Regions from separate parts of the Bradyrhizobium sp. P5_C12 genome, predicted to be linked through region 1. Evidence: predicted binding sites of a transcription regulator. Region 1 holds the regulator's gene; each other region holds the start of a gene.
What was found. Region 1 encodes LexA, which represses DNA repair genes until DNA is damaged. Its sites were predicted from a motif close to TGTTCNNNNTGTGTTCNG; they were not measured.
Positions count from the first base shown of each region.

Region 1 (3,274 bases):
CAGGCGCGTGATGGTCGGCCGATTGTCGGCGACGACCTGCGGCTTGTGCTCGCCAAGCGGCTGTGTCACCGGCAGTTGCAGCACGGTTGCGCGCTGGCCTTCGACGAGCTGCGTCACCAGCACGTATTTGCCGTCGGGAAACTCGATCGCGTCATGATGGCGGTCGGGGATGTGCGGATCGATCTTGCCGAACTTGCCGACGCGCGAGTTGATGGTGCGGGTCCAGATCCAGCGATTGTCGTAGCGGACGTTGTCGGCGAAGGCGAGCTCCGTTCCCGGCAGCAGGCAGACCGCGACGGAGAGATCGGCTTCGGAGGCGAAGCCGCGCGTCGAGGTGCCGCGGAAGGTTGTCGTGACGATCGTCTCGCCGACTTCGGCCGGGCGCGTCGCGACGGCATGCAGGCTGTAGTCACACATCGGGTGCTCCTCGTTCAAGGATAGCGACCCGCGCCTCTTTCAGAGGCACAGGCCTCGATCAGAGTGGAAGCATGTTAGCGTGTTCTTGGTTGTAGGCAAATCTGCGGCTTGGGTCCGCAGCCCGCGATCACATTATCTTTTCCGAATCGAGCAGGAACAAAGTCCGCTTTCGTGCATTACGCCGGACACAAAGGTCAGCGTCCGGCCGGTGCCGACCATCCCGAATATTGCCAGCTCGGTTGCGACGTCTGCTCGACGGCGTTGCGGGCATTGCGCAATTGCGCGCTGACCGCGGTCTCCTTGTTGTGGGCATGGCGGTGCGGCTGTGCGGCGAAGGCCTGCGGCGCGGTGCCGGCGATCAACGCAGTTGCGAGCACACTCAAAACGATCTTGCGCATGGTTGTCTCCTCGGTCTCTCAAGGCCGCGAAGCCAAGCGCTTCGTGCGGCGTGCCGAGGATCTAGCGCCGGAGAGGTGGCCGGATAATCTGTGCAAAACCAGAAAGACTATCCAGCCGGAGCGGACAATCCGTCCGCTCCCAATCCGTCCGCTCCAATGGGTATCGAATGACCGCCGGATCAGCTCAGTACTTGCGGTACAGCCCGATCAGCTTGCCCTGGATCTTGACCCGGTTCGGCGGCAGGATGCGGACCTCATAGGCGGCATTGGCGGGCTCGAGCGCGATCGAGGCGCCACGACGGCGGAAGCGCTTCAGCGTGGCTTCCTCGTCGTCGATCAGGGCCACGACGATGTCGCCGGTATCGGCGGTCTCATTGCGCTGGATCAGCGCCATGTCGCCGTCGAGGATGCCGGCCTCGACCATCGAATCGCCGCGCACTTCCAGCGCATAGTGCTCGCCCGAGCCGAGCATGTCCGGCGGTACGCTGATGGTGTGGCTGCGGGTCTGCAACGCCTCGATCGGCGTGCCGGCCGCGATGCGGCCCATCACCGGCACCGCCACGGGGCGCTCGCCGTCGTCCGCAGGCGCGTTGGAGCGCACCTTGCCGAGATTGCCTTCGATGACGCTCGGCGTGAAGCCGCGCCGGCTTCCGGCGGCCGCCTGGAGCTCGGGCAGCTTGATCACCTCGATGGCGCGGGCGCGGTTGGGCAGGCGCCGGATGAAGCCGCGCTCCTCGAGTGCGGTGATCAGGCGATGGATGCCTGATTTCGAGCGCAGATCGAGCGCGTCCTTCATCTCGTCGAAGGAGGGCGGCACGCCGCTTTCCTTCAGACGCTCGCTGATGAACCGCAGAAGCTCGTATTGTTTGCGCGTTAACATCTCGACCAAATCCCCCGGTTGATGTCGTTCGATTCCGAGACGGTGAATTCAGCGGCGAGCCGCCAGATGCTCGAAACAAATCATGAACGGACACTATATGTTCGATATGTGTTCCGCAACTGCTTAATTTACCGTGAACGCGACAAAGTTCGCCGAACGCGTGTGATCGACGCGTTCAGGCCGGCAGCAGCAGCACCTCGCATGGCGTGCCTGCAGCAGCCTTCGGCGCCAACGGCGCGCGCACGAGAAGTGCCTGTGCCGCAGCAAGATTCGCAAGCAGCGAGGAATCCTGATGATTGACGGGAAGGGCGACGAGCGTGCCGTCCTCACGCCGCTCCAGACGCGCGCGGAGATAGTCTTCGCGCACGTCGTTGGGCCCGACGTCGCGGCCGAGCACCGCGCGCTCGCGGCGGTGATGAATCATCTCGCGGCCCGACAGCGCGCGAATCAGCGGCACCATGAACAGGAAGGCGCACACATAGGACGACACCGGATTGCCGGGCAGGCCGATCACGCGCATCGCGCCGAGCCGTCCGTTCATCATCGGCTTGCCCGGCCGCATCGCGATCTTCCAGAACGCCATCGAGATGCCTTCGGCATTGAGCGCCGGCTGGACCAGGTCGTGATCGCCGACCGAGGCGCCGCCGGTCGTGATCAGGATGTCGGCGCCGCTCTCGCGCGCACGGCGGATGCCGGCGGTGGTCGCCTCCAGCGTGTCGGCGGCAATGCCGAGATCGATGGTCTCCGCGCCCTCGCCGCGGGCGAGCGCGTGCAGGGCGTAGCCGTTGGAATAGACGATCTGCCCCGGGCCGGGTGTCGTCCCCGGCATCACCAGCTCATCACCGGTGGCGAGGATCGCGACCTTCGGACGGCGGCGGACGGGAAGCTCGGGGTGGTTCATGCCGGCGGCGAGCGCCAGGCCCCGCTCGGTGAGGCGGGTGCCCGCCTTCAGCAGCACATCGCCCTCGCGAAAATCGACGCCGGCGGGGCGTATGTGCCGTCCGGCGATGGCGGCTTCCCTGATCGTGATGCGCTTGCCGTCGGCGACCGTGTCCTCCTGGATCACGACTGCGTCGGCGCCGTCGGGTACGACGCCGCCGGTGAAGATCCGCACTGCTTCGCCGGCGCCGACCGATTTCGCAAACGGCCGGCCCGCCGCGACCTCGCCGACCACGGTCAGCTGGGCGTCGACCTTTGCCGCATCGGCCGCGCGCACGGCATATCCGTCCATCGCCGACATCGCCTGCGGCGGCTGCGTGCGCCGCGCCGCGAGGTCGCGCGCGAGCACGCGGTGGAAGGCCTCGGCGAGAGCAATCATCTCTTCGGGCAACGGCTCCACGCCGGCCAGCACCGCGGCGAGCGCGTCAGAAACCGGCATCAAGGCCACGGGGGAAGACTCCTGCTGGGCACGGTCGGGCGGATGAACGGCGACGTTCTAGCCGAGCGCGGGCGCGGAGGCAAAACGGCGACGAGGCAGGATGATTCATCCGGCCCGGTCTATTCGGCAAGAGGGGGGTGTCAGGTCCGGCGCGGCATGATCCGGACAACAAGAACGATCGGCACCAGCGTGGCCATGGCG
Region 1 covers NZ_JBFULU010000037.1:61,084-64,357, reverse strand. Annotated here, with positions in the region: gene ACXJMY_RS27535 (hypothetical protein) at 1-417, opposite strand, end outside; gene ACXJMY_RS27530 (hypothetical protein) at 612-815, opposite strand; gene lexA (transcriptional repressor LexA) at 1,000-1,695, opposite strand; gene ACXJMY_RS27520 (molybdopterin molybdotransferase MoeA) at 1,871-3,082, opposite strand.

Region 2 (3,274 bases), on a different contig from region 1:
GTCTCGCCGCTTCGCGGCGAGCGCAAGGGGAGAGGGGAAGACAACCTACTTCGGCAGCAGCGCCTTCAGCTTATCGACGTCGCGGACGTTCATCTTGAAGCCGCCGGGCATCACGATGTCGCCGGGCTTCTGGTCGGGCTTGCAGGCGCCCAGCCATTTGGCTTCGAGCGTCATGGTGGTATCGCGGCCTGCCGCGCCGACGGGGCCGCCTTGCGCGTGCGAGGTGGTCTTGACCGTGTAGGCCGAATTGAAATCGCCCACGATCTCCGCGTGAGAGGTCGTGCTGATGCCGGCGACGTTGCACTCGGAATCGCTGACATAGCCGGTCGCCGTCTTCTTGATGTCCTGCTTGGCGCAGATCTGCTTGGCCATCGGGGAGACGTTGTTGTTCATCTCCTTGTCGACGGTCTCGTCGGTGCAGTGCTGCATGGTCATGTCCGGCATCGCCGAGCCGCTCCTGACCATCTTCAATTCCCACAGGCCGGCCTTGCGCACCGGAAGGTCGTCGGCGCAGGCGCTGCCTGCCGACAACACGAGGCAAACGGCTGAACCGAGCAAAGCGAGCTTGCGCGTCATGCGAGAGGCTCCCGGCTGAGATGACTTGACCTTATCCTGGCGTCAGGAGAACGCCTCAGTAGAGCGTGCGGATCGGCCGGTCGGCGGCCCCATAGGGCACCCAGCGGCAGGAAAATGAGATGTAGCCGCCCTCGTAGCCCTGCACCGCGAGGAATTTGACCACCTTGCCGTACCGCGCGCAGTGATCGACCGCGACCTGCCGCGCATCGACCTGGGTCGCCATCGAATAGGCGATGATGCCCCCGGTGTCGTTGCCCTTGAACGGYGGCACCGGCAGGAGATCGGCACGCGCCGACTGGCTTGCCAGCAGTCCCGAGACAACCAGGCCGACAACAAGGCCCGCGGCCGCAATGATTCGCATTCCCGTCACTCCAATTGGTTGGCGCCAGTTTACGGTGCCGGCGCGACCGTGGAAAGAACGGAAGGGCCGTCTGCCGCGTCATCACGCTCAACTCGTCGGCAAGTGTTGCCGCGCTGCACTTGACCTCCCCCGGCCTTCGCGGCACCGTCAGTCCCTCTCAGATCATGCTGTCTGGATTGCCCATGCGCGCCCTCTCGTCCCTGACATCGCTCCGCTTTGCCGCTTTGCTCGGCCTCATGCTCGGGGCGCTGTCGCTCAATGAGGCGAGGGCCGCCAATCCGCTGGAGCTGAATTTCTGGCTCAGCGGGCCGCGCTATGACGGCAATGTCGCCGATTGCGACAAGGCGCTGCCGACGATCGCGACCCAGTTCTGGGAGAAGGAAAGCTCGTTCTGGAATTCCTCGTTGAAAATCACAGGCTTCTCGGCCGTTCACGAGACCGCGTTCCGGCCCTGGGCGTCCGATAACATCCCGCGCCGTTACTGCACCGGCGAAGCGATGCTCAATGACGGCAAGATGCGCAAGGTGCACTTCTCGATCATCGAGGACGGCGGCTTTGCCGGCTACGGCCAGGGCGTCGAATGGTGCGTGGTCGGGCTCGACCGCAACTGGGCCTACAACCCGGCCTGCCGGGCCGCTAAGCAATAATTTCGACAAGCCCTGATTCGCGGCCGGCTGGTCCGGAACCGGCGCCGCTCGAATTTTGTTCTTGAAATGTTCCTGTCGCCTGCTAGGCTCGATTGCACAGTCTAGTTGAGGGGCTTTGCCATGTTTCATTCCAGATTGCGTCGGTTTTCCCGCCTGATGATCTCGCTCGCCCTCGCTGCCGGGCTGGTCTCGGCCGCCGGCGGCGCGCGAGCGCAGGACAAGCGGCAGAACACGCCGGGCGAGTTCGATTTCTACGTTCTGTCGCTGTCCTGGTCGCCCTCCTTCTGCGAAGAAGCGGCGGAACGCGGCGGACGCTCGCAGATCCAGTGCGGCGGGCGGCCGTTCGCCTTCGTGGTGCACGGGCTGTGGCCGCAATATGAGAACGGCTTCCCCGAATATTGCCAGCGGCCGGCACCGCGGCTGAACCGCAGCATCGTCTCCTCGATGCTCGACCTGATGCCGGCGCCGGGCCTGATCTTCAACGAATGGGACAAGCACGGCACCTGCTCGGGTCTCGCCGACCGCAGCTATTTCGAGACGATCCGGAAGGCCCGTGCCGCAATCAAGATTCCGGCCGAATATCTTGACCTGACGCAGGCCAAGACGGTGGCGCCGGCCGAGGTCGAGGAGGCCTTCATCAAGGCCAATCCGGGCTTGAGCAATGCCGCCGTCTCGGTCACCTGCAACCGGACGCGGCTCTCCGAGGTCCGCATCTGCCTCAGCAAGGACTTGCAATTCCGCGCCTGCGAGGAGACCGACCGCCGCGCCTGCCGCCGCGATCAGGTGACGATGCCGCCGATCAGGGGTGGGTAGCTAAATCAGCTCCGTCATTCCGGGGCACGCGAAGCGTGAACCCGGAATCTCGAGATTCTCAGGTGCGCAATTGCGCACCATAGTTCGGTGCTACACACCGCCCCGGAATGACAGCAGTTACTTTCATCGCGCGATGTCGTAACTCTGCGCCATGAACTACCGCCACGCCTTCCATGCCGGCAGCTTCGCCGATGTCATCAAGCACATCGTGCTGGCCCGCATCCTGACCTATTTGCAGGACAAGCCGGGCGCGTTCCGCGTCATCGACACCCATGCCGGCGCCGGCCTCTATGATCTCGAAAGCGACGAGGCGCGGCGCGGCGGCGAATGGCTGACGGGCATCGCGCGGCTGATGCAGGCGCGCCTGTCGAACGAGACCGTCGCGCTGACCAAGCCTTATCTCGACATCGTCCGCGCCTTCAATCCGAAGGGCGAGCTCAAGGCCTATCCGGGCTCGCCGCTGATCGCGCGCGGCCTGATGCGGCCGCAGGACCGCCTCGTCGCCTGCGAGCTCGAGCCGAAGGCGCGCAAGGCGCTGATCAATGTGCTGCGGCGCGACGAACAGGCCCGGGTGGTCGATCTCGACGGCTGGGTCGCGCTGCCGGCCTTCGTGCCGCCGAAAGAGCGGCGCGGGCTCGTGCTGATCGATCCGGCCTTCGAGGCGAAGGACGAGTTCGAACGGCTGGGCGAGGCCTTCTCCACAGCCTTCGCGAAATGGCCGACCGGTATCTATGTAATCTGGTATCCGGCCAAGAGCCGGCGCGCCACCGACGCACTGGCGCAACTGGTGGCGCGCGCCGCAGCTGCAGCAAAACCGCCTGGAAAATGCCTGCGGCTCGAATTCAGCGTGTCGCCGCAGGTTGATGGCGCACCGCTC
Region 2 covers NZ_JBFULU010000054.1:23,162-26,435, forward strand. Annotated here, with positions in the region: gene ACXJMY_RS32205 (DUF3617 domain-containing protein) at 46-576, opposite strand; gene ACXJMY_RS32210 (hypothetical protein) at 632-937, opposite strand; gene ACXJMY_RS32215 (hypothetical protein) at 1,120-1,584, shown strand; gene ACXJMY_RS32220 (ribonuclease T2 family protein) at 1,705-2,397, shown strand; gene ACXJMY_RS32225 (23S rRNA (adenine(2030)-N(6))-methyltransferase RlmJ) at 2,549-3,274, shown strand, end outside.
Region 2: the regulator LexA is predicted to act here: its motif matches at 1,641-1,658, upstream of ACXJMY_RS32220 (ribonuclease T2 family protein).

Region 3 (3,274 bases), on a different contig from region 1:
AACTTCATCCGCGCAGATGAGGTCGAGGCGCTGTTTGATGTGCCCATCCTCGCCGATCACACAGGCTTGGTACTCAGGCATCTGACGGCCCTCAGCACCGCTATGGATGGAACCATTAAATTCTCTTGCTCCATTCCTTGCAAGTCCGCGTTCCGCTGGAGGAACGTTCGCAGTGAACGTCTCTCAAATCTATGACGGGGACGAAAATCCTGTTGAAGTGCAGATCGAACAGGAGAAGGCCGCCAATTGAGGCGGCCTTACCCTTTAAATGGGGGATCTTAGGCCGGGCGAACGCAGCCACTCGCTGATGTGCGAGCCGGTTTCGGCCTGCCGGGCTTTGCGGATCGCACGCTCCCGCTTGATACCCGGGGGAAGCGATTTGGCTTCCTGGCGGAGACGCTGTGCTTGTTCGGCAAGGCGCTCTTCAAGGGACGTGGTTTGCTTGAAATGGCGTCGCTGCATGGCGCTGCTCCATTCTAGAGGAGGCGGGAGCGCTAGTGGCGTTCTCATCACCCGATGAAAGCCAAGGGCCGCGCGGTGATGGTTGGATTTTTGCACGTCCCGTACCGGACAGATGGTCAATCTTGACCACCCCGGAAAAGTTAACGAAACCGAAATTCGGACACCTCCGAATTCAACTTAGGCCACCAGGACTTAAACACGGACAGCACCCCCCAATCGGTACTGGCCGAAATAGGTTATGAAATGAAAGAGGTCGCCAACTGAGGCGGCTCTTGTTCTTGAATTTTAAACGGCCCCAGTAGGGGGCCGCCAACCCGCCTTGCGGGTTTTCCTCCAGCTGTCGGGGGGGCGCCTTTCGGCTGGGGGTGCGAGCAAACGCGCCGCCAAGCCGGTTGTTCCCCAAGGGTGTTCTCTTAGCGGAACGCCCCGTCCTTTATTCGCTACACCCAGAACGGGTTAATCCTAAACGCGCATGAACAGGTTGTGGCAGTTCGCGAACAAAACAGGCCACTCCCAAATTCAACTTAGGCTACTAGGGGTTAAAACAGGCCAGCGCCGCTCAATCCAAAAGAACATATTGCGAACTAGGAACAAATGGGGTACATTGGTTTTATCGCCGGCCCGCCTCGCCAACCGTTTGTCCCCCTAGCGAATCCTCGCCATAAGGAGCACGACCCAATGTCCACCACTGCCCTGCGTATCGTCGAAGGATCTTCCATGGACAAGAGTAAAGCTCTGGCCGCCGCGCTCTCCCAGATCGAGCGCCAGTTCGGCAAGGGTTCGGTGATGAGGCTCGGCAAGAACGACCGTTCGATGGATGTCGAGGCGGTGTCCTCCGGGTCGCTCGGGCTTGATATTGCGCTCGGGATCGGCGGTCTGCCGAAGGGGCGCGTCGTGGAAATCTACGGGCCGGAATCCTCGGGCAAGACCACGCTGGCCCTGCACACGGTGGCGGAAGCGCAGAAGAAGGGCGGGATCTGCGCCTTCATCGACGCCGAACATGCGCTCGACCCGGTCTATGCCCGCAAGCTTGGGGTGAACATCGACGAGCTGCTGATTTCGCAGCCGGACACCGGGGAGCAGGCGCTGGAAATCTGCGACACGCTGGTGCGCTCGGGTGCGGTGGATGTGCTGGTGGTCGATTCGGTCGCGGCCCTGGTGCCGAAGGCCGAGCTCGAAGGCGAGATGGGCGATGCGCTGCCGGGTCTCCAGGCCCGTCTGATGAGCCAGGCGCTGCGCAAGCTCACGGCCTCGATCAACAAGTCCAACACCATGGTGATCTTCATCAACCAGATCCGCATGAAGATCGGCGTGATGTACGGCTCGCCGGAAACCACCACCGGCGGCAATGCGCTGAAATTCTATGCCTCCGTCCGCCTCGACATCCGCCGCATCGGCGCGATCAAGGAGCGCGACGAAGTGGTCGGCAACACCACGCGCGTCAAGGTGGTGAAGAACAAGCTGGCGCCGCCCTTCAAGCAGGTCGAGTTCGACATCATGTACGGCGAGGGCGTCTCCAAGATGGGCGAGATCCTCGACCTCGGCGTCAAGGCCGGCCTCGTCGAGAAATCCGGTGCCTGGTTCTCCTATGACAGCCAGCGTCTGGGCCAGGGCCGCGAGAACTCGAAGGCCTTCCTGAAGGCCAACCCCGACATCACCGCCAAGATCGAGACCGCGATCCGCCAGAACTCCGGCCTGATCGCCGAGCAGATTCTCGCCGGCACCCCCGAGCGCGACGCCGACGGCGAGGAGCCGGGCGACGAGTAAGTTCTAACGCGAAGAACTTTCGCGAGGAGCGGGCGCTGAGGACGTTGAGTTGCCGACGTCGTCAGTGCCCGTTTCGTTTTGTGTTGCGTTGATCAGGTGGTGCGATGACGCGTCTGATCTTGACCGGCTGGGGCGGCGGGAGTGAGCTTGGTCGATCGGGGTTGGCCGAGATCGTCATACCGTTCCATTTTCGATTTGAGTGGGGGCCGCTCCCGACGGCGGAAAAGCTCTCGGCTTATTTCGCGGCATACACCACAGATCTTGGTCCGGCGGATCACTGGTCGGATTGGGTCCGCTGGCCGCGGGGCGCCAAGGGCCGCAAATTGTCGCTGGCCGAGTTTTGCGAGCCTTATGACGAGATCGAACTCTGGTTCGGAGCGACGCCCCAAGATCAATTGCAACTCGTCTGGTTGCTCGATCACCTCCGCAGTTATCCTGCGCTGGCACAGAAGCTCAAGCTGCGATTACTGGACTCCGACCTGATTTTTTATCCCGATTATGATTTCGCCAAGGGCGAGCGACACATTCCTGTCGGGCGGGTCACTGCAGAGGAGTTCGAGATTGCCAAATTGGCGTGGTCGGCCTATCGCGCGCCGACCCCGAAGGCTTGCATTGATCTGCTTCACCGCGACCTGAGTTGCTTGCTGATGTTGCGGCCGGCGTTGCTCGAGCTTCTGGCAGAGCTTCCGTCTCCTTTGACAGGACTGGGTGCGACCGAGATGCGATTTCTGGAGATGCTTGACTGGTATGCGAACACGAATGCGTTGTTCCATCTCCGCTCGCTACGGCGGACATATGTGTTCGGTGAGATCGAACTCGGATTTTTGTTCGAGGGGCTCGCACTCGGGCCGAAGCCCGCAGTGGCCGGTTTGGGCGACGAACTGCGCACCATTGAACGTCGGAATTCGCGAGCGCGGCACGAAGTCTTTCTTCGCAGCCGTCTCTCGTTGACGGAGTTCGGCAAGGCCGTCCTGGCCCATCAGGAGGATTTCAGCCGTCACAATCCGATCGACCGCTGGTGGGGTGGCACGCATCTGACCAATGA
Region 3 covers NZ_JBFULU010000023.1:40,628-43,901, forward strand. Annotated here, with positions in the region: gene ACXJMY_RS21085 (hypothetical protein) at 1-81, opposite strand, end outside; gene ACXJMY_RS21090 (hypothetical protein) at 265-462, opposite strand; gene recA (recombinase RecA) at 1,141-2,229, shown strand; gene ACXJMY_RS21100 (hypothetical protein) at 2,334-3,274, shown strand, end outside.
Region 3: the regulator LexA is predicted to act here: its motif matches at 1,031-1,048, upstream of recA (recombinase RecA).